Linked DNA regions of Asanoa ferruginea. The protein of the gene in region 1 interacts with the protein of each later gene in a pairwise test. Links are inferred from orthologs where the notes say so. Each region holds a gene or a part of one and is shown on either strand. Other genes may lie near its edges.

Evidence for each region. Proteins that work in one complex are often made in the same cells at the same time.
Region 2: the proteins of aceE (region 1) and nth interact in binary tests that used the Escherichia coli proteins (3 or more experiments, as listed by UniProt). The link is inferred for Asanoa ferruginea from one-to-one orthologs.

Annotation. Positions count from the first base shown.
Region 1 is NZ_QUMQ01000001.1:9,008,387-9,011,714, reverse strand. What follows is about bases 15-3,272. They hold aceE (pyruvate dehydrogenase (acetyl-transferring), homodimeric type), read right to left. Parts: upstream 2,966-3,272; coding sequence 215-2,965; downstream 15-214. Other genes in these bases: DFJ67_RS41860 (YjbQ family protein), read right to left, coding at 3,119-3,272; DFJ67_RS41870 (pectate lyase family protein), read left to right, coding at 15-154. In the rest of the region: more of DFJ67_RS41870, read left to right, coding at 1-14; more of DFJ67_RS41860, read right to left, coding at 3,273-3,328. UniProt on the Escherichia coli protein: Component of the pyruvate dehydrogenase (PDH) complex, that catalyzes the overall conversion of pyruvate to acetyl-CoA and CO(2).
Region 2 is NZ_QUMQ01000001.1:2,674,256-2,677,125, forward strand. What follows is about bases 44-2,843. They hold nth (endonuclease III), read left to right. Parts: upstream 44-980; coding sequence 981-1,706; downstream 1,707-2,843. Other genes in these bases: DFJ67_RS12730 (Crp/Fnr family transcriptional regulator), read left to right, coding at 175-852; DFJ67_RS42655 (hypothetical protein), read left to right, coding at 1,917-2,153; DFJ67_RS42660 (TlpA family protein disulfide reductase), read left to right, coding at 2,135-2,497; DFJ67_RS12745 (NUDIX hydrolase), read left to right, coding at 2,631-2,843. Also shown: DFJ67_RS12725 (adenosylcobinamide amidohydrolase), read right to left, coding at 1-26; more of DFJ67_RS12745, read left to right, coding at 2,844-2,870. UniProt on the Escherichia coli protein: DNA repair enzyme that has both DNA N-glycosylase activity and AP-lyase activity. The DNA N-glycosylase activity releases various damaged pyrimidines from DNA by cleaving the N-glycosidic bond, leaving an AP (apurinic/apyrimidinic) site.

The DNA of each region.
Region 1 (3,328 bases):
GGTGCTGAACGGCGACACGGGCGCGGTGCTGGCCACCGGCAGCCGGGCCGGGGTCATCACCTTCGCGCGCACGTCGGCGAAGAAGATCACCTTCGACATCACCAGCTCGACCGCCACCCCAAGGGTCGCCGAGTTCGAGACCTACGCCAGCTGACCGGGAACGGAAAGGGCGCCTCGCAAGCAGAAGCGGGGCGCCCTTTTCGAACGAACAGACCTACGAGTCGCCGCCGGTCTCGCCCACGGGTGCGGCGTTGACGTCGTCGATCGCGTACTTGCGGGCCGCCTCGACCGGGATCGCCGGGGCGATCTCGCCGCGGAGGGCCAGCTGCCGCAGGGTCGCCACGGCCACCGACTCGGCGTCGACGTGGAAGTGGCGGCGCAGGGCGTGCCGGGTGTCGGACAGGCCGAAGCCGTCGGTGCCCAGCGACGTGTAGTCGCCCGGGACCCAGCGCGAGATCAGGTCGGGCACCGCGCGCATGAAGTCGCTGACCGCGACCACCGGGCCGTCGGCACCCGCCAGCTTGCGGCGGATGTAGGGGACCCGCGGCTCGCTGCCCGGGTGCATCAGGTTGTATTCCTCGGTCTGCACCGCGTCGCGGCGTAGCTCGGTCCACGACGTGACCGACCAGACGTCGGCCGCGACGCCCCAGTCCTGGGCCAGCAGCTGCTGTGCCTTGAGCGCCCACTGCATGGCCGTGCCTGACGCCAGGACGTTGGCCTTGATGCCGCCGCCCTCGACCGCCGGTGCGGGCGAGTAGCGGTAGATGCCCTTCAGCAGGCCTTCCACGTCGACGTCGACCGGCTCGGCGGGCTGGAGGATCGGCTCGTTGTAGAGGGTGAGGTAGTAGAAGACGTTCTCCGGGTCCTCGCCGTACATCCGGTGCAGGCCGCGCTCGACGATGTGCGCGATCTCGAACGCGAACGCCGGGTCCCAGCCGACGACGGCCGGGTTGGTGGCCGCGAGCAGGTGGGAGTGGCCGTCTTCGTGCTGGAGGCCCTCTCCGTTCAAAGTCGTCCTGCCAGCCGTGGCGCCGAGCACGAAGCCCCGCGTCATCTGGTCGGCCGCGGCCCAGAAGCCGTCGCCGGTGCGCTGGAAGCCGAACATCGAATAGAAGATGTAGAGCGGGATCATCGGCTCGCCATGCGTGGCGTAAGAAGACCCGGCCGCGGTGAACGAGGCCACCGAACCCGCCTCGTTGATGCCCTCGTGCAGGATCTGCCCGCCGAGCGCCTCCTTGTAGGACAGGAACAGCTCCCGGTCGACCGGGGTGTAGTTCTGCCCGTGCGGCGAGTAGATCTTCTTCGTCGGGAACAGCGAGTCCATGCCGAAGGTGCGGGCCTCGTCCGGGATGATCGGCACCCACCGGTCACCGAACGCGCGGTCCTTCATGATGTCCTTGAGCAGGCGTACGAAGGCCATGGTGGTGGCGATCTTCTGCTTGCCGGAACCCCGCTTGACGTCGCCGAACCGCTCGCTGCCCGGGATCTGGAGCGGGATCACCTTGGTGTTGCGCGACGGCAGGTAACCGCCCAGCGCGCGCCGCCGCTCGTGCAGGTATTCCATCTCGTCGGACTTGTCCTCCGGCCGGATGTAAGGCGGCAGGTAGGGGTTGTCCTCGAGCTGCTTGTCAGAGATATCCAGGTAGAGGCGGTCGCGGAACGTCTTCAGGTCGTCGAGCGTCAGCTTCTTCATCTGGTGGGTCGCGTTGCGGCCCTCGAACGACGAGCCCAGGGTCCAGCCCTTGATCGTCTTCGCCAGGATGACCGTCGGCTGGCCGGTGTGCTCCGTCGCCGCCTTGTAGGCCGCGTAGATCTTCCGGTAGTCGTGCCCGCCGCGCTTGAGGTTCCAGATCTCGTCGTCGGAGAAGTTCTCGACCATCTTGCGGGTCCGCGGGTCACGACCGAAGAAGTGCTCGCGGACGTACGCGCCGGACTCGGCCTTGTAGGTCTGGTAGTCGCCGTCGGGCGTGCTGTTCATCAGGTTGACCAGCGCGCCGTCGGAGTCGGCGGCCAGCAGCGGGTCCCACTCGCGGCCCCAGACGACCTTGATGACGTTCCAGCCGGCGCCGCGGAAGTAGGACTCCAGCTCCTGGATGACCTTGCCGTTGCCGCGGACCGGGCCGTCGAGGCGCTGCAGGTTGCAGTTGATCACGAAGGTCAGGTTGTCGAGCTCTTCGCGGGCCGCCAGGCCGATCGCGCCGAGCGACTCCGGCTCGTCCATCTCGCCGTCGCCGAGGAACGCCCATACGTGCTGGTCGGACGTGTCCTTGATGCCCCGGTGCTGGAGGTAGCGGTTGAACCGGGCCTGGTAGATCGCGTTGAGCCCGCCGAGGCCCATCGAGACCGTCGGGAACTCCCAGAAGTCGGGCATGAGCCGCGGGTGCGGGTAGGACGGCAGGCCGCCGCCGAGCCCGGCGTGCGAGAGCTCCTGGCGGAAGCCGTCGAGGCGCTCCTCGGAGAGGCGACCCTCCATGAACGCGCGGGCGTACATGCCCGGGGACGCGTGGCCCTGGTAGTAGATCTGGTCGCCACCGCCGGGGTGGTTGCGGCCGCGGAAGAAGTGGTTGAAGCCGACCTCGTAGAGCGCCGCGGCGCTGGCGTAGGTCGAGATGTGCCCGCCGACGCCGATCTCGGGGCGCTGCGCGCGGTGCACCAGCATCGCGGCGTTCCACCGGATGTAGGCGCGGATCCGCCGCTCGACGAACTCGTCACCGGGGAACCAGGGCTCTCGCTCCGGCGGAATCGTGTTGATGTAGTCGGTGGTGGTCAGCGGGGGGACGCCGATATTGCGCTCGCGCGCCCGCTCCAGCAACCGCAACATCACATATCGGGCGCGCTTGGCGCCGCCCGCGTCGATGACTCCGTCGAGAGACTCGACCCATTCGGCGGTTTCCTCAGGGTCGATGTCCGGAAGCTGGCTCGGCAGGCCGTCACTGATCACCGGGCGCTTGCGTTCCGTAGCCACAGGCATTCCTCAGATTGTGGGGACGACTGACATTTCGGAGCCAAGTGTCCCGGGTGTGGGATTCGTCTCCAACGCCATCCTGCCCCGTTTCACGCCCTGGCGTCACGTCGCGTACTACAGACGCGACACTCGACACAGCTACTGTCCGGTAACTCACCCCGGAAGGAACGAAAACCGGACCTGACGGACAGCGTTGTCACCGTTGGTGTCGACCAGGCAGATGGACTGCCAGGTGCCCAGGGCCAACCGACCACCAAGAACCGGGATCGACGCGTACGGGGCGACGAAGGCCGGAACCACGTGGTCACGGCCGTGCCCGCGGGCGCCGTGCCGGTGGCGCCAGCGGTCGTCGGCGGGCAGGAA
Region 2 (2,870 bases), 6.3 Mb from region 1 along the record:
GCGGTAAGAATGGGCTTGAACGGCACGCGCAGACGATAGGGCAGGTGGCAACCGGATCGGTCCAGCACATGGACTGATCACGATCCGGGGGTTGCCGGGCCGGCTCGCCGACGCGTACGCCTAGACTGACTGCGCGCGGCTTCCGCGCCTTTCGTGGAACTGATGAGGTGCGCGATGGATGAGGTTCTGGCCCGTAGCGGCATCTTCCAGGGTGTTGACCCGGAGGCGGCCGAGGCGCTCGCCAAGGACATGGAGACCATCGAGGCCCGTAAGGGCGAGATCGTCTTCAACGAGGGCGAACCAGGCGACAGCCTTTACATCGTGCTCAGCGGCAAGATCAAGGTTGGGCGCCGCGCCGCCGACGGCCGGCAGAACCTGATCGCCGTGATGGGCCCGTCCGACATGGTTGGCGAGCTCTCCCTGTTCGACCCCGGCCCGCGCACGGCGACGGCCACCGCGGTGACCGACACCCGCCTGGCCCGCCTCCGCAAGCAGGCGCTGCGCCCGTGGCTCAACAACCGCCCGGAGATCGCCGAGCAGTTGCTCCGCGTCCTGGCGCGCCGCCTGCGCCGCACCAACGACGCGCTGGCCGACCTGATCTTCACCGACGTGCCCGGCCGCGTGGCCAAAAACCTGCTCCAGATGGCCGGCCGCTTCGGCACCCGCGACGGCGGCGTGCTGCGGGTGACCCACGACCTGACGCAGGAGGAGATCGCCCAGCTCGTCGGCGCCTCCCGCGAGACGGTCAACAAGGCGCTGGCCGACTTCGCGAGCCGCGGCTGGCTGCGCCTCGACGGCAAGTCGATCATCATCCTGGATCCGGAGCGCCTGGCTCGGCGGGCTCGGGTCTGAGGTCTTTGCTTGATCGCTGTTGTGCCGGCGTCGGCTTGTCATAGGTGCGGAATAGTCTTTGGCACGTGAGTAAGACAGCCGCCTTTGACGCGGAGACCGACCTCGGCCGCAAGCGTCGGGCGCGCCGGATGGGCCGGATCCTCGCCGAGACCCACCCCGACGCCCATTGCGAGCTCGACTTCACCACGCCGCTCGAGCTGGCGGTGGCCACCATCTTGTCGGCGCAGGCCACCGACAAGAAGGTCAACGAGGTCACGCCCAAGGTCTTCAAGCAATACCCGACGGCGGCCGACTACGCCGGGGCCGACCGGGCCGAGCTAGAGGTCACGCTCAAGCCGACCGGTTTCTTCCGCAACAAGACCGACTCGCTGATCAAGCTGGGCCAACAGCTCGTCGAGCGCTTCGACGGCCAGGTGCCGGGAAACCTGGCCGACCTGGTCAGCCTGCCCGGCATCGGCCGCAAGACGGCCAACGTCATCCTCGGCAACGCGTTCGACGTCCCAGGCATCACGGTGGACACCCACTTCCAGCGCCTGGTCGGCCGCTGGCGCTGGACGGCCGAAACCGACCCGGTCAAAATCGAGCACGCGATCGGCGCGATGTTCGAAAAGCGCGACTGGACAATGCTCTCCCACCGCGTGATCTTCCACGGCCGACGGGTGTGCCACGCCCGCAAGCCGGCCTGCGGGGCGTGCACGCTGGCGTCGCTCTGTCCTTCCTACGGCACGGGCCCGACCGACCCGGTGCAGGCGGCCAAGCTGCTCAAGGGGCCGCGGGCCGCTGAGCTGGCCGAGGCGGTCGGCGTCGACCCGTCCGTGGTGCCGCAGCAGGCCTTGACGGCGGACGTCCCGTGAGGCGCTACCTGCCGCTGGTCGTCATCCTCGTCGTGGGGCTGTTGGCCGGGGTTGGCGTGCGGTCGTGTTCCAACAGGTCGTCGTCATCCTCGTCGGGGGCCGGCACACCCGCGGGCTCGGCCGGGGCCCCGTCGACGTCGTTCGCCGACTGCCGGGCGCTGACGTCGTCGCCGAAGGAGGCCGCTGGCGCTCCTGCTGGCGGTGCCGGCGGTGCCGGTTCTGGCGGTGCCGGTTCTGGCGGTGCCGGTTCTGGCGGTGCCGGTTCTGGCGGTGCCGGTTCTGGCGGTGCCGGTTCTGGCGGTGCGGGTTCTGGCGGTGCGGGTTCTGGCGGTGCGGGTTCTGGCGGTGCTGGCGCTGGCGCGGCCGAATTCGTGTTGCCGGCCGCGGAGCTGTCCTGTTTCGGCGGTGGCAACCTGCGGCTCGCTGACGTGCGCGGCCCTGCGGTGATCAACCTTTGGGGCTCCTGGTGCGAGCCATGCCGTGACGAGTTGCCGGCGATCAACGCGGTCGCCCAACGCACCGACGGCTTGGTCCACTTCCTCGGCGTCGACACGCGCGACCTCCGCTCCGACGCGGAGGACATGGTCACCGAGTTCGGCCTGACCTACCCGAGCGTCTTCGACCAGGGCGAGCAGGTGCGCATCGCACTGAAGCAGGCCGGCATCCCGGTCACGCTGTTCGTCGACTCGACGGGCAAGGTGGCTTATCTCTACAACGGCACCCGGCTAGACGAGGCGACCTTGTCCAACCTGGTGAAGCAACACCTCGGGGTGGCGGTCCCGGTTGGCTGAGGGACAGCCCGAAACTGACGGGATCTGGGAAAACGGGGCCGCACCGTCAGACGGTTCGCGGCTGTTCCCGGGCGTCAACGCGGCCCTCCCCGACGGCGTAGGCGCCCGCCGCCGCACCCCGGGAGGCGGCGACCTGGCCCTGCCCGACTGGTTCTCGCCGCTGCTGAGCCGCCTGCACGGCTCGCGAGCCGAAGACTTCACCCGGGTACCGACCCCAGAGCGAGGCGGCCGAGACAGCGCCGTCCTGGTCCTGCTGGGCGAGGAATCCGACGGCGGCCCCGACATCCTGGTGCTGCAACGCGCCGCGACGCTGCGCAACCACGCGGGCCAGCCAGCGTTCCCCGGCGGCGTGGCCGACCCCGGCGACGCCGAC